Regions from separate parts of the Anaerofustis stercorihominis DSM 17244 genome, predicted to be linked through region 1. Evidence: riboswitches for the same ligand, from Rfam matches in the RefSeq annotation. Region 1 holds a riboswitch; the other holds the start of a gene.

Region 1 (12,395 bases):
CTTTCCCGTTCATGCCCACATATCCGACTATCAAAGGAATTGATGAAAGCGAACACGGAGTAAAGGAAACGAGTATCCCCGCAAAGAATGCAACTATGGGAGCGAGGTATATATTTGATGTAATAATACTTGAAATACTTTCTAAAATATTATTTATCATACTATTTTATTCCCATATCCTTGAATATTTTAAGGAATTCATCTTCAGTAAGCAGTCCTTCTCTGGCAGTATAGATATGTTTGTTATCCGCCTTTGAAGAATATTCTATCATTTGAATATCTATATCCTTACTAGGTTTATAAGGATTGCCTTTTTCATCAAAAAAGAATAAAGTCGGTGTTACCTTTACGGGAAAATCTTCTATCCCCTTAACATCTGCGTCAACGCTTATTGATTTTATGATAACTTTACCTTTGTATTCTTCTTTTAATTTATGAAGAGTGGGCTCCATCTCTCTGCAGGGAGGACACGTAGCACTGGAAAAATCAAGGACTATGGGAAGCTTTTCTTTTTTTAGTTCATTTAAATCAAAAGTTGCCGAACTTGTATCCGAACCGCTGTTTCCCAAAGCATTATCATTATTATTTTTAACTATATAAATCCCTATGACCGATATAACTATCAAAACGGGAATTACTATCCTAAGTATTTTCTTATTCATTATTTTACCTCCGATGTATAATTTTATTTTATAATTCTAACATAAAAAAATAAAACTCGTTATAGTTTAACGAGTTTTATTTTTATTCGTAACTGAATATTAGCCAAGAAAATATAAATTATTTTCAAATGTATTATATCATATTAAATACTGACTTACAAGGGTAAGTACATCCTTTATAAGGGACTCCGTCCCTTAAACCCTGCGAATATTTTTCCGAAGCAAAAAACAACTTAAAGAAACTCGCAAATATTGCTAACGCAAATCTGCTCGTGTTGTTTAATGTGCCAAGGCACATCTGGATTAAAAATCCAGCCCATTTTTCAAATGGGTAAACAGTCAAATGCTTCCACTCAAGCCGTGGTGGCTATTAACGCTTCTCGATTTCCTAAGAAACGCTGCCCCGCGTTTCTTGGAAGAGAAGCTATCCCAACCCTTTACATTAAAAGTTTTTTCTAATTTTAGAGTAAATAACTCTTTTAGGTAATTGGAATATGATAAACCACAATAAGTTTAATATCTCTTCCACGAAGGCTAAGGTACCGCACCCGGCGGGGTCGTTAAATCCAATTTTTAGACAAGTAAAAATTGGCGGGTCGTAGGGCAGAGCCCTACAGAGCGGTTAAAGGGCAAAGCCCTTAACCAAGGTTATACATATGATTAAGCGGACCCGAACCTTTTCCGAGATCCAATCCGTCTTTAAGCGCTCCGGTTATATATTCCTTTGCGTTTTTAATACTTTCTTCTTTCGAATATCCCGCAGCTAAGTTGCATGCAATTGCTGAAGACAAAGTACATCCCGTTCCGTGAGTGTTCTTTGTATCTACCCTCTTACCCTTGAACCAGTGGATATTACCATTATCGTAAAGCAGATCATTTGCGTTATCATCATAGTGACCGCCTTTAATGAGTATGGCTCCGTCTATATTTTCAGATATTATTTCTGCCGCTTTTATCATGTCTTCTTCGCTTTTTATATCAATTCCCGATAATACTTCCGCTTCGGGGATATTTGGAGTTATAACGCTTCCGAGAGGAAGAAGTTCTTTTATCAAAGTTTCCATTGCGTCTTCACTGATAAGCCTGCTTCCGCTCGTCGCTACCATTACGGGGTCAACTACTATATTATCAGCCTTATATTCAATCAGTTTTTCGGCAATGGCTTTTATTATCTCAATATTGGAAACCATACCTATTTTTACTGCGTCGGGTCTTATATCCGTAAAAATACAGTCGATTTGATTTTTAACAAAGTCCGCATCTGCGTCCATGACTCCGTAAACCCCGGTTGTATTCTGTGCTGTAAGTGCGGTTATGGCACTCATTGCATACATCTTGTGAGCGGTTATCGTTTTTATATCAGCTTGGATACCCGCGCCTCCGCTGGAATCAGAACCAGCTATCGTAAGTACTTTCTTCATATTACTTATCTCCTTTTACCATTTCCTTTGAAAGTTTAAGAAGTTCCTTGGTATCATTTACTATATCAGAGCTTGCAAATATAGCAGATACGACCGCAACCCCATCTACATTCGTTCCTTTAAGCTTTAAAATATTATCCTTACTTATACCCCCTATTGCTACTACGGGGATACTGACGTTATCGCATATCTCCTTTAAGGTATCGAAAGAAACTTCATCTGCGTCCAGCTTTGTTGAAGTCGAGAACACAGCCCCTACACCGAGGTAATCGGCTCCCTTTTCTTCCGCAAGCTTTGCTTCCTTTAAATTAGAAGCGGAGACTCCCAGTATTTTATCCTTACCTATCTTCTTTCTTACATCTCCCGCTTCCATATCGCTTTGTCCCACGTGTACTCCGTCTGCGTCGGATTTAACTGCTATATCCACGTTATCGTTTATCACAAATGGAACGTCGTATTCCTTTGCAAGTTCTTTTATCTTTAACGCTTCCTTTAAAAATGTTTCTTCATCAAGTTCCTTTTCTCTCAGCTGTAAAAATGTGATACCGCCTTTTAAGGCTTTTTTGACTTGAGAATATAAATCCTCACTTTCCGTCCAAGCTCTGTCGGTAACCGCATATAAAAGCATATCTTCACTATTTACTTTCATACTTTGCTCCTCTTTCAAGTTCTTCACTTGTTAAGTTAAATATCGTATCTATCAAATAATTTCTGAATGTGGAATTACCTGCTCCTGTTTCAATCATCTTCTTATAAGCGATTTCTCCCGCATATCCCATTAAGCATACGCTTGCAAGACAGGCTTCAAGCATATTATCATTGTTAGCTGTTATGTAAGCGGCAGTCATTGCGGAAAGCATACATCCGGTTCCCGTAATATTTGACATCATTGCATGACCGTTTTTTACTATATAAGCTTTTTTACTGTCGGCTATTATATCTGTTTCTCCTGTAACGATGATTACCGCTCCCGTTTTAGCCGAGAATTCTTTTACAAACTTAACTGCGTCATCTATATTTTCATCTGTCACTTTATCCGCTATATCCGCGTCAACACCTTTTGTGGTACCGCTTCCCACAGCAAGGGTCTTTATTTCCGATATATTGCCTTTTATAACGCTGAAATTGATTTCTTTAAGCAAATCATTTGCAGTAGAAGTCCTAAGAGTCGAAGCTCCCGCTCCTACGGGGTCGAGTATAACAGGATGAGAAAGTTCGTTTGCTTTCTTTCCCGCAAGTATCATTGAAGGTATAGTATTCTTATTGAGCGTACCGATATTTATATTCAGTCCGCCGCAAATAGTTGTAATTTCTTCCGCTTCATTGCTATCGTCCGCCATTATGGGAGACCCGCCGCATGCAAGAAGTATATTCGCACAGTCGTTTACCGTAACATAGTTTGTTATGTTATGAATAAGAGGAGTTTTCTTTCTTACGTTTTCCATCATTTCTTTTAACATTCTTTTTTACCTCCGAACATTTTATTTACTATAATACATAAAATCATTACTATTATCATTACGGGAAGAGTATTGCCGATAGGAGTATCTATCCTCATGAATACTCTGTAGGTTATAAATCCTATAAGCCAAAGTATTATATTTGTTTTATTTACACTTAGTGCACTGTAATCTTTCTTTAAAAAGAAATAGTCCGCTATTTGAACCGCAATCATAGGAGCAAAGACAGAGCCTATCAGATAAAGGAAATTCTCAAACTCTTCTATGGGAGTAAATATCGCAAGTAGAGTACCTATTATACAAACTATTATTGCAACCTTTTTTTCACTCAGTTTCTTACTTATACTTACACTGCTCACTCCTGCGGAATATGCGTCGAGGAATGTAGTAGTCACTGTAGAGAGTATTATTATGATTACCCCTAAGATACCAAGCCCCGCCTGAAGCATTATTACCGCTATGTCACTGCTTTTTGTAAACAAAGCCGCTCCCATTCCAATAACGTACATCCAAGAACTTGATATAAAATAAACACCTACACTTGCGAATGCGGATTTACCCGGTTCTTTTGCTTCTTTTATATAGTCGGATATCAAAGGTAGCCACGAAAGAGGCATTGCAACGCTGAGTTCCACAGCAGAACCGAAACTTAGTCCTCCTGCGGAAGGATTTACTATATTACCTTTAAATATAACAGTGCTCAATACAATGGTAAGCAGGAATAATCCGCCCATAGCAACCGTATTCACTTTTCCCAGATTGGTTATTCCTATAACCACCCATAAAATTATAAGTGCGCCTATAACTATGCACCAAAGAGACTCCAAAGGAGAACCGAGGAATGAATTCGATATAATACTTACCGCTTTTGCTCCTCCGATAATCATTACTGCTGTCCAGCCCACAAGCTGAAGTACATTAAGAGTTGAAAAAAGAAGTGAACCCTTTTCTCCGAAAGACATCTTTACCGTCTCCATAGCACTCCTTTCGGTTCTTCCCCCGATAATTCCCGCAAAATACATAAGTGCACATCCTATCAAATGTCCCAGCAGTATTGCAAAGAGTCCCTTTGTAAATCCGAGGGGTGCTATCAAAGTCCCCGTCATTATTTCCGCAATGGAAACTCCCGCACCGAACCAAATAAGAGAATTGTCAAATACGCTTGTCTTCTTATTTTCCATAAACTTTTCCTTTCCATATAAGCAGAAAAAAAACGAGAAACCAATTCGGATTCCCGTTTAATAATCATCATTAAATGCTTCCTACGTTGGCATTATCCACATCAGGTTAAGGGTCGAAAATTAATTTTTCCTCTCAGCAAAAAGCTCCCCTGCTTATATATTAAATTTGTAATTTTATGCTAGCATAATTGTAGGATTATGTCAATATCTAAAGGGCACATCCCTTTTACCCTTAAAATAATCTTATCAGGACTTCGTCCCAATACCTCGGGAAGTTTCCCAAACCTCTTTTGCGGGGTTTTACCCCGCACCCCAGCACTTTTTAAAAGATTAAAAAGTACCAAAAAAATCTCCGCTCAAGCCGCGGAGGCTTATAGCGACTGGATTTTCTGCAAAATGCTTCCCGCATTTTGCGAAACAGTCGCTACCCTACCCCTCTTATAAATAAAGGTTTTATCTTAAGTTTAAGAAAAAAACTTTATTTATAAGGGTAAAAAAGTAATTTATTATATAGCAGATTTTTCATAAAAATAGGTTGGGATAGCGATCGTTTAAAAAATCTAGGATAGAGATTAAATAAAAAAACTCGCAAATATTGCTAAAGCAAATCCGCTCGTGTAATTCATCAAGCTAAAGCTTGAATAAATTTAACATTTATTAAATTTATCTGTTCTGACGAACAGCGAATAGTCAAATTCGACCGCGTTATAAGCCATCACGGCGTTTGAGTGAAAGATTTTTATCCAATATTTTTATCTTTGGAAAAATATTGGCGGATTGTAGGGCAGAGCCCTGCATAAGGTTTAAGGGGAAGAACCCCTTATTGAAGTGTTTCGTACATTTTGATACTAAAATTTATTCTTCGGTAGAATGTATCTTATCTTTGATTTCCTGCATTTTCATATCGGTATAGGAAATTAGAGTAGCACACTCCTTGAGTTCGTTGATTATCGTATCTGCGTCTACAACGTCTTTTTTATATTTTAACTGATGTTCCAAAGTTGCCCAAAAGTCCATGGCAATAGTCCTTATTTGGATTTCGACTCTCAGAAACTGCTTTTTATCCGAAAAGAATACAGGAATCTCCACTATCATATGATAGCTTCTGTATCCATTTGGCTTAGGTGTCTTGATATAATCCTTTACGGCTATGACATTTATATCGTCCTGCTTTGCAATCATTTTTGCCAGAGCATATATATCGTCAAGGAAAGAACAAACTATCCTTATTCCGGCAATATCGTTTAAATTGTCCATAGCTGACTGAACACTTACTTCAAGCCCCAGATTTTCAAGCTTTGCGGCAATGCTTTCCGGCTTTTTGAGCCTTGACTTTATAAACTCAATCGGACTGTTCGCTCTTTTTACGGCAAGCTCTTCATTCAAAACTTCAAGTTTTGTCTTTACTTCCTTTATGGCACAGCTGTATTTCATCATAGCTTCCTTGTATTCTTCGCTATCTTCCATGAAATATTTCTTTGCGTCACTGGGCAGGTTTACCGTACTGACAAACGTTCTGTTCAAATCTTTTTCCATATTCATATATCAAAATTACCCTCTACTGTTGTTTAAAATATTATTTTATTTCCATTCATATCCGCAGCTTAAGCAGATATAATCAGGTCTTGTTTTATCGTCGGGAGAACAGCCTCCGTAAAACTCTTCTTTTCCTCCGAAAGCTTCACAGGCTTCAAAATACATCATCCCGTACATCATTTCTTCAACATTTTTAATATTACATTTAGGACATACTTTATCTTTCATAGTCTCACCATGTCTTATATTTTATCATATAAATACACTTAATTACATAAATTTAATATTTTCTTAATAAAATTTAATAAAAAACCAATGTACAAATGTACATCGGTTTTAACTTTACTTAACGGGATAACAGCACTCCGTCACTTGTTCTTCCACACTCTTTACTTCTTCCGGACCTTTATGATATATGGAGAACATAGGTCCTATAAATTCCAAGTCGTTTTTCTTTGCATATTCCACCGCCTCGATATTTATATCTCCTATTTGCTCATAGCTTCCATTAAAGATTATACTTAATACATTCATCTTCGGCATATCTTTTACTTTTATTTCCCCTACTTCCTTTACACTGTCTTTTATGCTTACGCCTACTTCTACGTCTACGTTTGTATCTTTGTATTCTTTATCGTGATAAATTGCCATATTGAACTGAGGATCCACCGCATTTGGATAGTTACTGTAAAGACCTTTCATCAGTCTTCCCCATAACATCCCTTCATCAGCGAAAGTCGGTATGATATCTCTTATATATGCTATTTTATATGCGGGTATGATTTTTCTTTCGATATTGTATTTCATAATATTTTCACTCCTACTAAGCCTAAGAATGTTTTTATCGATTAAAGCAAGCTGTTCTTTGACCTTGTTTAATTCTTCTTCCTTGTCATTCTTATACTTTATTAAATAATTTTTTATTTCTTCCTTAGTAGTGTTTTTATCTAAAATTATCTTGATATCGCTTAAACTAAACCCCATTTTCTGAAGCAGTATTATATTGCTTACCTTTATAAGCTGACTCTCGTCATAATACCTGTATCCGCTTTCTTCGTCCACATATGTGGGTTTTAATAAATCAAGCTTATCAAAATGTCTCAGCATTCTCACACTTACTAAAGACAACTTTGAGAAACGTCCTATTTTTATCATGATAAACCTCCGTTTTTTGAGCTCAAATACATTCTATATCCTGACATAGTGTAAGAGTCAATACTTTATTTTTCTTTTTGAGGAAATAAATAATTAAGTAAGACTCTATTACTTATAAGTTATCCTAGTTTTCATTCTATGATAAGCAGCAGGACAAAATACTATAAATGTTATATTAAATAAAAAACCTCCCTATCGATATAGAGAGGTTTTATTTTTATTTATACTTTTATAAAAGTATAAGATATATCAGGAATATAACCAGTAATACCCATGTTATAGGATTGATTTCTTTTGCTTTTCCGCTGAATACTTTAGAAACTACATAGAATACAAAACCTACTGCGATACCGTTTGAGATAGAGTAAGTAAGTACCATTGTAATAACCGTAGTGAATGCAGCAACCGCAACGGAAATATCATCCCATTCTATTTCCTTAAGCTGCTGAGCCATTAAAACACCAACAATGATTAGAGGTGCACTTGTAACAGGTGATAAGAATAATTCTCCTACTTGGATAGAGTTAACTACTGTAAGAAGCGGCATAAATAAAATAGATAAGAAGAATAATACCCCTGTAGTACAAGCAGTAAGACCTGTCCTTCCGCCCGCAGCAACACCTGAACCTGATTCAACGAATGATGTAACGGTTGATGTACCGCATACGGCACCGACACATGTACCTACTGAATCGGCAACAAGTGCTTTTTCAATATTTTCCATTTCTCCGTTATCATTAACCAAACCAATTTTGTTACCTACAGCAACCAAAGTTCCCGCTGTATCGAAAAAGTCGATAAATAGGAATGTAAAGATTACCATGATAAATGATGGTTTTGAGAATAATGAAGATATACCTTCAAAACAAGCACCGAATGTAGGCATAGAAAAATCAAATGATACGATACCCGTTGGAAGTGCAGGCATTCCGCTCACACCAAACATTCCGGCAACAACACCTACAACAGCAGTGATTATCATTCCGTAGAATACTGCCGCATTTACTTTTTTACATAGAAGTGCAACTGTCACTATAAGTCCAAAGCATGCAAGGATAACCGTAGGGTTTGTGAGATTCCCCATAGCTACATATGTAGATGGGTCAGCAACTACGATACCCGCATTTTTAAGACCGATAAATGCGATAAAGAAACCGATACCCGCTCCGATAGCAAGTTTCATGTTTTTTGGAATTGAATTGATTATTGCCTTTCTTACTCCGGTTACGGAAATAATAAGGAAAATAACCCCTGAAATCAATACTGCCGCCAAAGCTTCCTGCCAAGTGTATTTGAAAGTCATGCAAACAGTATAAGTAAAGAATGCGTTAACTCCCATACCAGGAGCTAAACCAACCGGATAATTCGCAAGAAGTCCCATGATTATACTTGCAACACCCGATGCAATGGCAGTTGCCAAGAAAACCGATTGGAAATTCATTCCGGTTGATGCAAGCATTCCCGGATTTACACCTAAAATGTAAGCCATTGTAAGGAATGTAGTAACACCGGCAATGATTTCAGTCTTAACATTGCTGCCTTTGCTTTTCAATTTAAAAAGTTTTTCGAACATTCTGTTCCTCCCTATAAATAATAATAAATCAGACTTCATTATATCATTTTTATGTCATCACGACAATACAATTTTTTCACATAAATTACAAAATACTGCATTTTCTTTTATAAATAAACTACATAGGGGCACTGCCCCTTGCACCCCTTAAAAACCCGACGAAGTTTTTTCCAAAGAAAAAATAAACTTATGGAAACTCTCAAATCTTGCTGACGCAAATCCGCTCGTGTTGTTTAATATGCCAAGGCACATCTGGATTTTAATAAAATCCAGCCCATTTATTAATGGGTAAACAGTCAAATTCTTCCACTGCGTGGTGCTAAAGCCTTCAGCAAAAAGAATATTAAACTTACTGATGTAACTCACCCGCATATTACCTAAAAGAGTTATAACCTTTAATAAAATATAAAACTTTCAATGTAAAGGGGGTGGGGTTAGCGACTGTTCCCAGAAAATCGGGTAGATTTTCTGAGGAAATCCAGTCGCTATAAGCCACCGCGGCTTGAGCGGAGATTTTTTGGCACTTTTTAATCTTTTAAAAAGTGCCGGGGTTTTAGGGACAGCGCCCCTTATAAGGGTTTAAGGGCAAAGCCCTTGATGTAGCTAGCAGGACAAAGTCCTGCAAAAAAGTGGCAAGACTTCGTCTTGCACAAAAAAAGTCCCAGTAATTTTACTGGGACTTTTTTTAATTTAATGGGTATTCCCCCAATTTTATAATTCTTCCAAAGCCAAAAGATAACCTTCAAGCCCTTTTCCGATGATCCTCTTTGTAGCGACATAAGACACATAAGAATGTTTCCTAAACTCTTCCCTCTCGCTTATATCACTTATATGAACTTCAATGATTTTTCCTTTGAACATTTTCAGTGCATCAAGGATACCAACAGAAGTATGCGTATAAGCCGCGGGATTGATGATTATATCATCCGCTTCATCGAGAGACTGCTGTATCTTCGTTATGATACTTCCCTCACTGTTGGACTGATACATCTCCACTTCATAATCAAGTTCATTTGCTTTTTTGTTGATAATATCACACAGATAGGCATAATCTTCTTTTCCGTAAAGATCCTTTTCTCTTCTGCCCAGCATATTGATATTCGGTCCGTTTATAACAAGAACTTTTTTTGACATTTTATTATTGTTCCTTCTTAGCTTCTTTTGCTTCGTTTTCTTCGATATCGCCGTCTATTACGGTTTCTTTTAAAGAAGATAACAAACCTGCCATATTTTGGATTTCGGAAGGAATGATAATTTTTGTAGATTTACCCTTTGAAACTTCAGAGAATGTTTCAAGAGATTTAAGTGCGATATATTCCTGTCCCGCCTTTGCTTCGTTTATCATCCTGATACCTTCGGCATTGGCTTCCTGCATTTTGATTACAGCTTCAGCATTACCTTCGGCTTCTTTTATCTTACTTTGTTTTGATGCTTCGGCTCTAAGGATAGCCGCTTCCTTTTCACCTTCGGCGATGAGTATGGCACTCTTCTTTTCACCTTCGGCTCTAAGGATACTTTCTCTTCTTTCTCTTTCAGCCTTCATCTGTTTTTCCATTGCATCCTGGATTTCTCTAGGAGGAAGGATATTCTTAAGTTCTACTCTGTTTACTTTTATTCCCCATGGGTCTGTAGCTTCATCAAGAATAACTCTAAGCTTTGTATTTACTACATCCCTGCTTGTCAAAGTTTCATCAAGCTCCATATCCCCTATGATATTTCTAAGTGTAGTTGCAGTAAGTACTTCGATAGCCTGTATTGGTCTTTCAACCCCGTAAGTATAAAGTTTAGGGTCTGTTATTTGAAAATACACTACAGTATCAATCTGCATAGTTACGTTATCTTTCGTTATAACCGGCTGAGGCGGGAAGTCGATAACCTGCTCTTTTAAAGATACTTTCTTTGCAACGACTTCAATGAAAGGTATCTTGATGTGAAGTCCCGTTTCCCATGTTGTCCTGTAGGAACCGAGCCTTTCTATTACGTAAGCATATGACTGTGCAACGATTTTAACGTTTAATACAAGCACTGCCATAATAAATACTATAAGAATAATGAATAATAAAATTGCGAACATTTTCTAACCTCTTTCTTTTTCTTTTTTTTGTACGATGACATGTACGCCTTCGATTTTTATGATCTTTACTTCTTCGCCTTCGGGAATTATTTCGTCGATTTCATTAAGAGCCGACCATACCTGTCCCTTGACTTTAACCTGCCCTACAGCTTCCTTATTATTTATCTCCTTTATAACTACCGCATACATCCCTATCAAACTATCCGCATTCAAAGGTACGATTTCACTTTTAACATATTTGTGATACAGCGGATAAGTTATACATAAGAATATTATGGATGTTATAAAAAATACTATTACCTGTATCACGATATTAACATCCAAAAAGCTTAGTATAAGAGATATCAAAGAGCCTCCGGCAAACCAAATGGATACAAGCTGAGTGGTCAAAACTTCTATTACAACAAATAAAACCAGAAGTATCAGCCAAATAAGTATCATGTTTTCACTTGTAAAATTCATTTTGCTTTTCTCCTTTTATGTATTATATCATACATAAAAAATTTACATTATATTTCTAATGAAAATTTAATATTATTTTACCCCAAAATATTTGTTTATTCCTTTAACAAGACAAGTAGTATATTTATCTCTGAATTTGGAATTCTTAAGTTTATTAAGTTCCGATTTATTGGATACAAATCCCGCTTCAAGCATAAAAGAAGGAGCGTTTGTTTCCGAAGTAACTATAAAATCATTTTCAACCAAACCGCCTTCGAAAGGTCGGAGTATCTTAGATGTTTTTATCTCTTTACTTACATAAGATGCGGCTTTTTTCGTGTTAACGGCACTTGCACAGGGAGATTTATCTATAATGTTATATCTAAGTCCCGTTGACGGACTGATTTTCTTTGTCTTCTTACCAAACTTAAAATATATTGTAGGACTTCCCGATTTTGAGTATTTTATTTTGCTTACTTTATAATACTTCCTGCCGCTTCCATATTTCTTTGAATAGATTTTTACGTATAATCCTTTATTATCAAGGTACTTTTTATATGTGGAATAATACACTGCATATCCCTTTGCTTTCTTTGATGTACTCGAATTATGATGAATACTGACGAATAAGTCCGGATTTTTTTTATTGGCGTATTTTGAAAGCTCCCTTAAATTTTTAAATGATAATTTTTTATATGGTTTTCTTGTATATATGACATTATACCCTTCTTTTTTAAGCTTCTTCGCCAAAGCCGAAACAAACTTATCGTTAAGACTAACTTCCCATGTTTTTTTTATCTATCCCCTTTGCTCCATAGTCTCTTCCATATTTTCCTCTGTGTCCCGAATCCAGCATGACGGTTACATAAGACTTTGATACCGCTTTTAAAGA
Region 2 (12,395 bases), on a different contig from region 1:
ATTTTAAAAGCCTGCGACGAAACGATCTCCACAAATCGTCCAAGCTTTAAATATGTGGATAAAATAATCTATAATATGTACATAAATACCGATAAAGATACAAAACCTAAACAAGATAAATACACAAAAATACAAAATAATACTAAAAAAGAAACTATTCAAAGTGACCTTGATTATGAATATTACAGCGAAGAAGATATTGAAAGAATGATGAGCGGAGAATGATCATGGAAGATAAAGAAACCAGTTTAAGTAATTTTAATAAAAAAAGAAAATCAAAAGAAAAAGAATTAAGTAATAAAATAGATAAAATGTGTAAAGATTATCCGTCGATAAAAGATATTATTGATGAAATAAACACTTATGGAATTTATGCATGTATGAATAATGTATCAAGTGAGATTTTTGAAAGAAAAAAATAAAAAGTTAAATAATAAACTAAAAAGGGAACTTAAAACATTAGGATTTAATGAAGATTATTTAAGCATTAAATACGACTGCGATAAATGTAAAGACAGCGGTTATGTAAATAATGAAATGTGTACATGCTTAAAAGGATATCTCAAAAAAAGAAAAAATAAAAACAGCATTTTATTCAGAGACGGAAATTTCGATAATTTTGATGAAAACTTATTTGACAATGACAAAAGCAAATATAAAATTACACCAAGAGAAAATATAATAAAAAACAAGGAACAATCTCTTAAATTTATTAATACATTCAAAGATGAAGAAAACACTCTAGGATTATTGATGTCGGGTAAAGCAGGCAGCGGAAAAACCTTTTTGGCAGCAGCTACGGGAAAAATACTGTTAAATAAAGGTTATAGTGTAATTTGCCTTACCGCAAAGGAATTCGAAGATATAATTAAAAGCTTTAACGATCCCGATTTGGAAAAAAAGAAAAAAGAAATATTGGATGTGGATCTTCTTATTTTAGATGACCTTGGAATCGAAACGCAAAGTGATTATGTAAATAACGAAATACTTAAATTAGTCGATTATAAAATGACTTACAATAAAAAAATGATAATCACAACCAATTTAACTTTAAATGAAATAAGAGAAAAATATAAATCAAGAATATATTCAAGAATAATCAGTAATTTTAATTTATTGAAATTTTTTGGTCCGGATTTAAGAGTTACTATCAAAATGATAAAAAATCAGTAAAATTTTACTGATTTTCCACCATTAAACTATTGACCGAAAATGCTTATAAATGATAAAATATATTTACATTTTAATAATTGAAAGGATGTTAGTATGGATTTTAAACAAGAATACGGACAAAAATCAGTTACCGCAGCAGAGGCGGTAAAAGCAGTAAAATCTGGAGATTGGATTGACTACGGATGGACAACTACCACTCCCGTAGCATTTGATAAGGAACTTGCAAAAATCATGCCAAACCTAAAAGACTTAAACATTAGGGGCGGTATTTTAATGTGGGAACCTGAAATTTTTAAATTAGAAAACGCAAAAGACCACTTTACTTGGAACTCATGGCACATGGGAGGCATAGAAAGAAAAGCTATAGCCAAAGGATTTGCATTTTATGCACCTATCCGTTACTCAGAACTTCCAAGATATTACAGAGACGGAAACACACCGGGAGCAGATATTGCGGTTATGCAAGTTGCACCGATGGATAATCATGGATATTTCAGTTTCGGTCCAAGTGCTTCACATTTAATGGCAGCATGTGAAAATGCAAAAAAAGTTATTGTTGAAGTGAATGAAAACGTACCTAGATGTCTCGGCGGTTATGAAGAAGCAATTCATATTTCAAAAGTCGACATGATAATTGAAGGAGATAATCCCCCAATGGCAGAAATGGGCGGCGGCGGAGCTGCAACGGAAGTTGATAAAACAGTTGCTGAACTGATCGTTGAAGAAATACCAAACGGAGCTTGTTTACAGCTTGGTATTGGCGGTATGCCGAATGCGGTAGGTTCTTTGATTGCTGAATCTGATTTAAAAGATTTAGGTGTTCATACGGAAATGTTTGTAGACGGTTTTGTTGACATAGCCAATGCAGGTAAAATCAACGGCTCTAAGAAAAATTTAAACAGATTCCGTCAAACATATGCTTTCGGTGCGGGAACTAAAAAATTATATGATTACTTAGACAACAACCCTGAATGTATGTCTGCGCCTGTTGATTATACGAACGATGTAAGAATTATCTCCGCACATGATAATTTCATATCTATAAATAACGCTGTAGATATCGATTTATTCGGACAGGTTAGCTCAGAAACATCAGGAACAAAACAAATAAGCGGTGCGGGCGGACAGCTTGACTTCGTTCTCGGTGCTTATCTGTCAAAAGGCGGAAAGAGCTTTATCTGTTTATCTTCAACATTTAAAAATAAACAAGGCGAACTAAAATCTCGTATTCTTCCTACACTGCATCCGGGTTCGGTAGTTACGGATACCAGAGCAAATACTCACTATGTAGTAACAGAGTACGGTAAAGTCAACTTAAAAGGACTTTCTACATGGCAAAAAGCGGAAGCACTTATAAGTATTGCACATCCTAACTTTAGAGATGAGCTTATAAAAGATGCTGAAAATATGAATATTTGGAGGAGATCAAATAAATAATATGGGAAAAGAAAGATTTATAAAAGTTTACAGTGAAGGTACACTAAACGTAACTCAAATATTTGTAGATAAAGTAACAGGTGTCAATTATATGTTTCATTGTAGCGGAAATGCAGGAGGATTAACACCATTACTTAATAAATCAGGACAACCTATGATTACACCTATTAGTGATTATGAATAAAAAAGAACCCATATGGGTTCTTTTTTATTCATTTTCTTCTTCCTTTAATTTAAGATAAACTTTATAGTAAACATCTTTTAAAACAAGCATTGCATCTTCCAAAGAATAATTATACTTTTTCATCGCTTCTTTAATCAAATTACCAAAGATATCAAAATAATAATCCATATCTATCTCTTTATCATATTTATTTAAAATAGGATAAAGCTTTGACCAGTCTACTTCATATCCATTGGATGTCTGCTTCATTTCAGGTATTTTCGTTTCCTCTACCTCATCTTTTAATAAATAATCTATACTGACATTTAAAGTATCGGCTAAAAGCTTAAGTTTACCTGCTTCTGGATAAGCAATATCCGATTCCCATTTGGAAATGGTCTGCCTTGAAACATCAAGTACCTCCGCCAGCTGATCTTGTGTCAAACTAATATTTTTCCTGGCTTTTGCTATTTTTTCTCCTGTTTTCATTTTAACACCTCCGTTATTATTCAATTATAACATTCTTACAATTTATTTGAACCAACTTGACGTTTCTAAATGCAACTTACAGGTGCTTTATACAAGAATAAAAACAAAATACAATTTAAATTAAGCTGATATGGTATAAAAATTTATTTCTAAGAATTGATTTTAATACGTTCAAGTCCCTTTTTAACGGAGGGAACGGATATGATAATAACCGTCAACAAGGCTTCCGCAGCAATATAAATACCATTATATACCAATGAATAAGGAAGAGCCGCCCACCCTTGCCAAGCATATTCAGAAAAGAAAATCCATCCCGAAATTACCGCAAACACATATCGTCCGAATACACCGAGTAGATAACCCTTGAGTAATCCATTTTTTGCTTTATAAAATAATCCAGACAATCCGAGAGCAGAAAAAGCAAATATATAATCTACAATTACCTGAAGAGGATATACTATAAAAGGCTGAGTTATGAGCTGTAAAATACCGTACGCACATCCTGTGATAATACCGGTAGAAGGTCCGTAAAAATATCCCGCAAGGCAAACAAATAACATACTGCACAAAGTAATAGTCCCGCCGAAAGGAAACTCGTATACTTTTAAGAATGAAGCTACTGTTCCCAAAGCCACTATCATTGCACAAAATACAAGTTGCTTAGTATTTGCTGATTTCTTTTCTCTTTTATTTGATAAAAATACCGCTGAAGATAAAACAGCTATGAATAAAACCGTCAACGCTATGTATCCGGCAGTCTTAAGAACATATCCATTATCTGTAGACATTATGAAAAATGACATAAAAAATCCTCCTTATTTTATATAAACAGGAGGGGTTTAACGAAATCTTCAGCTTCCTTACGCCGGTATGATCCGGATCAAGTAGTAAGGGTGAACAAATTGTTTTCTCAGCCTTACGGCTCCCCTAGCTTGTTTATTTAATTACTCTGATACTCTAACATTTAATAAAATAAAAGTCAAATAAGATTAATGGCTATTTATCTTTAAAATCCCACCACTTTTTATTTTCTCTGTCTTCCCCGCCGTTCGCATAATAAACGGCACATCTGTATACGTATAGCTGACATCTGTCGATATCAACACCTTGTCGTTCACAGTCTCTTAAATATATTTCTTCCGGGTCCGCACCTTTTAATGAGCTTATCGTGGTATAACCAAGTGATATTAAATCTTTTTCCGTTTCAACTCCAACACCCGGTATTTTTCTAAGTTCACTCATATACTTACCCATCACCTTTTAAAGAATTTATTACTTCGATATTCTTACTTTTTATTTTATTTATAATATTATCATAATTGGGATCGATAGCATTTTTTACAATTTTCACATTATATCCTCTATTCTTTGCTCCGATAGCTGTTTTTAATACACAAGCCCTTGCATCTTGACCGACGATATAAATATCGCCTATATCATTATCATGAAGAAAAGAAGATAACTCCTTATTTGAAAATGCATCTTGATTATGTTTGATAAATATATTATTGCTCTTTATATTTAAATTATCAGTAAATTCTGAACCCACCTGCCCTTTGAGAAATCCACCGCCCATTGTAAACAAAGAAAACAGTATGTCATAATATTCAAATACATTTTTAATATAAACGATATTATAATCCAAGTCCTTTGCCAGCCTGATTTCCTTATTGACTTTCTTTATTAAATCATTTTTATTTTGAGAATTACACTTTTGTAAATCCAAAACAAGTAAGGCACTTTGTTTTCCGATTAAAGAAGTATCCTTACTTTTCGTAGGCATAATAAAAACCATTAACCTTAAAAGTAAATATATTATAAACACCCAAGTAAGCCATACCGGTGCATATACTAAAATGATTAAGAATACACATAAAGAAATAAGTTTTATAAGCATATATTTATCCATTTTTTATCCCCCAATAACAAACTAAACATATTATATCACAATAAAATAAAAAAGCCGATACTCTCAGCTTTATATTATAATTTAATATTCTCTAATTCATATTTACTTTTAATAATATAAGTTTTTTTATTCTTATCTATAAAACTTATATCCGCACAAGCAGAATTGCAACCGCATATGATTAAACAAATTTCAACATCATTATCATAATCATATGTAAACTCAATATCTTTATATTTACTTTTAAAATTATCTACTTCTTTTACTCTGTCATACCTAGGATTACATCCGCCGCAATATTTTATAAATACTTTCATAAATAACCTTAATGTTTTAAAATCTTTTTAGCAAAATCCAACAGTTCTTCACTTACTTCTTCAATTAAGATAACATCTTTTACTTCGGGGATTTCTTCCATAACACTGATTTTAATTAAATCTTCATTGGTAGTTCTTGCAGCGGGACACCCCGAACACTTCCCTATTAATTTAATTCTAAGTATATTATCCTCATAACTCTTTATTACTACATCTCCCCCGTGACTGTTCAGAGAAGGTCTGACTTTTTCATTAAGTACTTTTTCTATTTTTTCTATCATCATACTGCCTCCGTGATAATATAACCACATTATATAGTCATATTGAAATAATATCAAGTGAAAAATATAAAAACATCATTATGACTTTTATTACCAATATTATAACAAAAATATAGTTGCATTATTGCAACAACAGAGGTAAAATGAAACAGAGGTAAAAAAATGAAAAAGAACGATACAAATAACTTTGGTATTTTTAACAATTTACAGGAAGCAAACGATAGATTAGATGCTATTATAGAAAATTCATTTGACGGTATATATATAACTGACGGAAACGCAAATACAATAAAAGCGAATAAATCTTATGAAATGATAACAGGACTTAAAAAAGAAGAAGTCATCGGCAAAAATATGCTGGATTTAGTAAAAAATAATGTTATTTCCGTATCAGGATCATTACTTGCTATGCAAAAAAAGAAACCTATTACGCTTCAGCAGGAATTTAAAACAGGGAAAAAAGCCTTGATAACAAGCTCTCCGGTCATAGATGACAATGGAAATATTATCATGGTAGTAACAAATGTAAGAGACTTGACTGAAATATATAATTTAAAAGAAGAAATAGGAAGAAAACAAATAATAGATACGAATAAAGAACATAAATTAAGTCCGATAAATAATAATCCGACTATTGTAGATGATATAATCTGTGTCGATAAAAAATCCATAGAAGCACTAAATATTGCGGATAAAGTGGCAGGACTTGATACAACGGTAATGTTACTTGGAGAAACGGGAGTAGGAAAAGAACTGTTTGCAAACCATATATATAAAAACAGCAACAGAAAAGATAAGCCCTTCATAAAAATAAACTGCGGAGCAATATCTCCAAATCTTGTTGAAAGTGAACTTTTCGGCTACGAAAAAGGTTCTTTTACGGGAGCAAATAAAAACGGGAAAGCCGGATTATTCGAAGTTGCGGATAAAGGGACTATATTTTTAGATGAAATCGGTGAACTTCCTCTTGATATGCAAGTAAAATTATTAAGAGTTTTACAGGAACAGGAAATTGAAAGGATAGGAGGAACAAAACCAATAAAAATAGATGTGAGGATCATTGCTGCAACAAATGCAGATATGGAAGATATGGTCGAAAATAAATTATTTAGAAAAGATCTTTATTACAGGCTTATGGTATTTCCTATCTATATACCTTCTCTAAGAGAAAGAAAAGAAGACATAATCCCTCTAACAAACTTATTTATAAATAATTTTAATGATAAGTACGGATTTAATAAAAAGTTCAGCGAAAGTGCATTAAGTAAATTAAAAAATTATGATTGGCCGGGAAATATCAGAGAACTTAGAAATATTGTGGAAAGAGGTCTTATTATAAGTAATACCGAAAGAGTAAATTCAAAAGATTTACCTTTAAACATCAACCCTAAAAATAACCCTTATGGAGACATTGAACTTAAGGAAACCAATGATTTAAAAAAATTGGTTGAAAGTATAGAGCTTAAATATATAAATGAAGCATATAAAAAATATAAGAACGTAAGAGATGCAGCGGCAAGCTTAAATATGGATCCGTCTACTTTTGTTAGGAAAAGAAAGAGATATACAAAAAAATAGAAGATTTTTTCTATGGATCAATCTTAAGAGTCTTGACTAAAAATCAAGACTCTTATTTTATTAAAATTTATAAATGTATGACTAAAAGAAAGCTTCATGTAAATTGAACAAATTTTATTTAATTAATATTTCTTATAATAAATATTTTTATAAATAAAATGTTAACAGATTTTAGACAGAAAACCAGAACAAGCAGGTTTAAGTAAAAAATACTTATAAATTTTAAGTCGTTTATAAATAACAAATATCATGTAAGCAAATCTGCTCATATTGGCTTCTGCGATTCGCACGATCATATATTCTTTAGAAATTTTTAATAATATAAGCCAATTTGCTTTATCAAGATTTACGAACCGAACAAATAAATCCCGGTATTCATTAACGTTCTGCCTTAAAAATATCAGGATTTAATGAATAAACCCCTTATAAGTGAATCACTCTGTCACAGAAATCTTTATAAAACTCCTCTTCGTGAGAGACCAATATCACGCTTCCTCTGAAGAGGCGCAGTGCTTTTTTGAGTGCTTCTTTTGCGTTTTTGTCGAGATGATTGGTCGGTTCGTCCATTATAAGGAAATTGCAGGGGCTAAGTGTAAGAAGACACATTTTTATTTTTGCCTGTTCTCCGCCGCTAAGGGAAGATATTTTCTGATTTGAATGTTTGAAATTCACTCCGCACCTTGAAAGGTGACGTCTGACTTCTTTTTCCGAAAGCTTTGTGAAGCTATCGGAAACTATTTCGATCGGGGTCATTTTACCGTCTTCCCAAATTAGGTCCTGTTCGTAGTATCCTATTATGACCTGAGGAGAAAATTCAAATGAGCCGCCGAGTTTTTCCATATTTCCCGTAAGGGTCTTTAATAAGGTGGATTTACCTATGCCGTTAAATCCTGTTATAACGACTTTTTCTCCTCCCTTAATGGATAAGATGATATCCCTTAAGACAGGGTAGTCATATCCCACTTTAAGGCGGTTTACTTTAAGCTGTTCCGTGTTATTCAGTACAAGGCTCTTAAAGTCGAAGACGGGCTTTATTTCTCTTGTATCCAAGGCTTCCATTTTATCCATCCTCTCCAGCTGTTTACGTCTGCCCTTAGCCATCCTTGTCTTTCTTCCCGCAATGTTCCTTCTTATGAATTCCTCTGTCTTTTTGATTTCTCTTTGCTGAGCGTTGTATTTTCTGATGTAGTCCTCTCTGAGCATTTCTTTCTTTTTGAGGAACTCACTGTAAGTCCCGTAGTATTTATTGATTTTACCGTTATCTATATCGCATATCCTGTTGGATATGTTTTCCAAAAAGGTATGGTCGTGAGAGACTACCATAAATGCGTTGTCTGAATTTTTAAGGTATTCGCTAAGCCATGCTACGTGCTCTTTGTCAAGAAAGTTGGTGGGTTCGTCCAAAATGAGGACGTCCGGCTTTTGAAGAAGTAGTTTTGAAAGGATGACTTTAGCCCTTTGACCTCCGCTCAAACGGACTACTTTTCTGTCAAGACCTATTGCATCAAGCCCAAGCCCGGTGGAAATCTGTTTGATTTTCGTATCTATTTCGTAAAAACCTTCCATTTCCAGCCTTTCCTGATATTTACCTGCCTTGTCAAGTGCCGTTAAGTCACCCTCTGCGGATTTGATGTAAAGTTCGTTCATTTTCTCTTCGGTGGTGTATAATTCCATGAATGAAGATTTCAGGAAGTCTTCTATGGTGATTTCATCGTCTATTTTGGCGTACTGATCAAGATATCCGACTTTTATCTTTTTGTCCCATACTACCCTTCCTTCGTCGGGAACGGTAAGTCCCGTACATATTTTTATAAAGGTGCTTTTCCCCGCACCGTTCTGACCTACTATCCCAATATGTTCGCCCTTATTTAGCGTCATATCCGCATCCTTGAATAAGACCGTATCCGAATATGAATGAAAAAGATTTTTAATATATAATAAACTCATTTTGTTTTCCTCGCTGATTTATATTTATTTAATCTCACCTTCTTCAATGAATAAAACAATCAAATAAAAAAGAAGGCGGTATCTGCCTTCTTGAAAAATAGAAGGCTACGGACCGTAACGCTGTCCATAGCCTAAATTTTTATCGGGAAGAAAGTAAGAAAATAAATACCTTTAAAGGTTTATTTTAAAACTTTATTTACATTCCCGATGAATATTTTATGCTCTGCACAACGTTCATCGTTTCATTTGCACAGAGCCGAGTTTTCTAACGATTTTGTCTGTTTTGTAAAAGTTCATGACCGTCTCCTTTTTTCTAAGCTCATAATATCAGAGCTTATGGGTTTTGTCAAATGGGGAATATTAGAGACGCCTATGGTTCATAACTTGAGAAAGATTTGAAACAATCAAATTTATAATAATTATAAAAAGCACCCTATTGGGTGCTTCGATCCTGATCATTCAACTGCGGCAATGACTTCGACTTCAACGAGGACGTCTTTTGGAAGTCTTGATACTTCAACACACGACCTTGCAGGTTTGGAAACGAAGTATTTTTCATAAACTCCGTTAAAATCCGCAAAATCTTCAATATCGCTTAAAAAGCATGTAGTCTTTATTACTTTATCAAAACCGCTTCCCGCTTCTTTTAATATCTGTTCTATATTTTGGCATACTCTCTTTGCCTGTACTTTTATATCACCTTCGATTATTTCTCCGCTTTCGGGGATTATCGGTATCTGTCCCGACGCATATAACATACCCTTTATGATTATTCCCTGTGAATAAGGCCCTATTGCCTGAGGTGCTTTTTTTGTTGATACTATTTTCATATTATCTCTTCCTTTCAATCAAACTGTTTTTATTATATCATATTTTTTCCTTTTTGATATACAGCCTATCATATAAACTCCCAAAATCAAATAAAAACACCTTGACCGTATCCGATAAAAAAACATTATTCCCATTTAAATTTACTGTTTTTTAGTTCCTTTTTGATTTTATATACCGTTAAAATCATCACTTATCAAGTAATAACTTCTTAAATCTATCTTAAAATACATACCGCTAAAAATCAAATACATCAAAAGTATAATTAAAATGATATATTTATTTTATACCCCGCATATATATCCAATCAAATAAATATCCCTACCCCTCATACCCTATCATCATTTCATCAATTTCATCTTCACAGTCTTTCATTGCTTCCAAAGTATCTTTAAGTAAATCATTAAGTTCCATTCCAAGCATTTCCGCTCCCCTTTTGATTATGTCCCTGTCGCACCCAGCCGCAAACCCTTTGCTTTTGAATTTCTTTTTAAGGCTCTTAAGCTCCATATCTTTCGTGCTCTTCGACGGTCTCATCAATGCCGCCGCATTTATAAGTCCCGTAAGTTCATCGACTGCAAAAAGCACCTTCTCCATTTCATGCTCGGGCTTTATATCTGAACATATCCCATAACCGTGAGAGCATACCGAACGTATGACGCTTTCGTTCACTCCGCCCTCTTTCAGCAGATCTACTGCCTTTTTACAGTGTTCATCGGGATAAAGCTCAAAGTCTATATCGTGAAGGAGACCGACTATTCCCCAGTACTCTCTCTCACCCTCATACCCCAGCTTATTTGCATACCACATCAAAACCTTTTCCAACGTTATTGCATGTCTTATATGAAAAGCCTCTTTGTTATATTTCTTAAATAGCTCAAATGCTTCGTCTCTTGTAATATCAGTTTTCATTTCTCCTCCTAAAACCTAATTTATATTTGTAATCATAAAATAAATTATGAACCTAAAAACCCTCTTTGTCAATACAGTTAAGGGACTCAGTTCCCTATGGCCCCTGTGAAGTTTTTTTTATGAAGAAAAAAAACAACTTAATAAAACTCGCAAATCTTGCTGATGCAAATCCCCTGCACAACAAACTAAAAAATCCTGTAGTTTAATATTCCAAAGTATATCCGGATTAAAAATCCGTCCCGTTTTTCAAATGGGAAAAAAGTCAAATCCTTTCACTTCGTAGTGCCTAAGCCCTCGTGGGAGTGATATTAAACTTACCTAAGTTATTCACCCGCATATTACCCAAAAGAGTCATTAACTTTAACAAACGATAAACCTTTTATGTGAAAGGTTGGGATAGCGGTCATTTCAAAATTCGAATAAGATTTCAACTGATTTATACTTCAAAAAAACAAACATATTTTTATCTATAAAATATGTTCGGTCAATAGAGGAATAAACAACATGAACAATTTCGCTTTATAGATATTTGTGGATTATCGATTAATATCGCCCGCGTTCCTTAGAAGAGAAGCTATCCCACACATTTTTATATTTTGCGGCAGTATAACAGTCTTTTCAATAATCCCTAATAAGGCTTTTACTGATTAATATCTCGAAGAAACAAATATTTTTATTTATAAAATACGTCCGTTCCTTAGACTTATAGCAAATTCAAGCGTATTTTTTATAATATTTACAAGATACTTTTAATTTCTTCCCGCAATTTCTCTAAACGACCACTGCTTTAGTGGAAATATAAAAATTGATGTCATTACTTATCTTTTAATCCCCCAATTAAATATATCTAAAAACCTTCGGCTTTTCCTCTATAAATAAAACTTTTACACTCTATTAAAGGTAATAAAATATAAAATCTTTATTTATTGGGTCGGGGTAGCGGTCGTTTCAAAAATCTCGGGAAGAGATTTTTAGAAAATCCGACCGCGTTAAAAGATTCCGCGGCGATTGAGCGGAAGCCTTTTTTCCCCATTTTTGTGGCTTCGGACAAAAATGGGTCGCCCTTTAGGGCGAAACTATTATACCTTCATTTGTAAAATAGATGTAAAACTTTAGTAAAGACTAACCAAAGTATATTGTATAAAAAATGTAAAAAAATATAATGATAGTAAGAAAGGAAGTATATATAAGGAGACAGAAAAATGAAAAGGAACAATATAATCATAGGTGCGGTTTGTATGCTGATAGCTGTTTACTTTCTTTTCTCTATGATACCGTCTCTTGCCCTTACCGACATTATATATTCTTCATACGAAAATAAAGGCAAAACAAACTCTTACGATATATCCCTGACTACAGAA

The links. A riboswitch is a leader RNA that binds a small molecule or an ion and turns the genes downstream of it on or off. The one in region 1 is predicted to bind thiamine pyrophosphate.
Region 2: another riboswitch for thiamine pyrophosphate. It lies ahead of thiT (energy-coupled thiamine transporter ThiT); the one in region 1 lies ahead of cytX (putative hydroxymethylpyrimidine transporter CytX).

Annotation. Positions count from the first base shown of each region.
Region 1 covers NZ_DS560015.1:303,878-316,272, reverse strand. The annotation lists gene ANASTE_RS01485 (cytochrome c biogenesis protein CcdA) at 1-160, opposite strand, end outside; gene ANASTE_RS01480 (thioredoxin family protein) at 162-662, opposite strand; gene thiD (bifunctional hydroxymethylpyrimidine kinase/phosphomethylpyrimidine kinase) at 1,301-2,083, opposite strand; gene thiE (thiamine phosphate synthase) at 2,085-2,732, opposite strand; gene thiM (hydroxyethylthiazole kinase) at 2,719-3,543, opposite strand; gene cytX (putative hydroxymethylpyrimidine transporter CytX) at 3,537-4,724, opposite strand; TPP riboswitch at 4,786-4,885, opposite strand; gene ANASTE_RS01455 (GTP pyrophosphokinase) at 5,580-6,260, opposite strand; gene ANASTE_RS01450 (hypothetical protein) at 6,306-6,488, opposite strand; gene ANASTE_RS01445 (MerR family transcriptional regulator) at 6,603-7,415, opposite strand; gene ANASTE_RS01440 (NCS2 family permease) at 7,645-8,988, opposite strand; gene ANASTE_RS01435 (type II 3-dehydroquinate dehydratase) at 9,700-10,122, opposite strand; gene ANASTE_RS01430 (SPFH domain-containing protein) at 10,127-11,062, opposite strand; gene ANASTE_RS01425 (NfeD family protein) at 11,066-11,524, opposite strand; gene ANASTE_RS01420 (N-acetylmuramoyl-L-alanine amidase family protein) at 11,597-12,253, opposite strand; gene ANASTE_RS12165 (hypothetical protein) at 12,279-12,395, opposite strand, start outside.
Region 2 covers NZ_DS560018.1:123,626-136,020, forward strand. The annotation lists gene ANASTE_RS04390 (DnaD domain-containing protein) at 1-225, shown strand, start outside; gene ANASTE_RS04395 (hypothetical protein) at 228-422, shown strand; gene ANASTE_RS04400 (ATP-binding protein) at 406-1,173, shown strand; gene ANASTE_RS04405 (butyryl-CoA:acetate CoA-transferase) at 1,267-2,610, shown strand; gene ANASTE_RS04410 (DUF6440 family protein) at 2,612-2,794, shown strand; gene ANASTE_RS04415 (helix-turn-helix domain-containing protein) at 2,819-3,262, opposite strand; gene thiT (energy-coupled thiamine transporter ThiT) at 3,412-4,065, opposite strand; TPP riboswitch at 4,103-4,201, opposite strand; gene ANASTE_RS04425 (helix-hairpin-helix domain-containing protein) at 4,259-4,516, opposite strand; gene ANASTE_RS04430 (cysteine hydrolase family protein) at 4,509-5,171, opposite strand; gene ANASTE_RS04435 (hypothetical protein) at 5,246-5,488, opposite strand; gene ANASTE_RS04440 (NifU family protein) at 5,497-5,772, opposite strand; gene ANASTE_RS04445 (sigma-54 interaction domain-containing protein) at 5,932-7,347, shown strand; gene ANASTE_RS04450 (ABC-F family ATP-binding cassette domain-containing protein) at 7,771-9,225, opposite strand; gene ANASTE_RS04455 (RidA family protein) at 9,750-10,124, opposite strand; gene ANASTE_RS04460 (hypothetical protein) at 10,444-11,034, opposite strand; gene ANASTE_RS04465 (hypothetical protein) at 12,237-12,395, shown strand, end outside.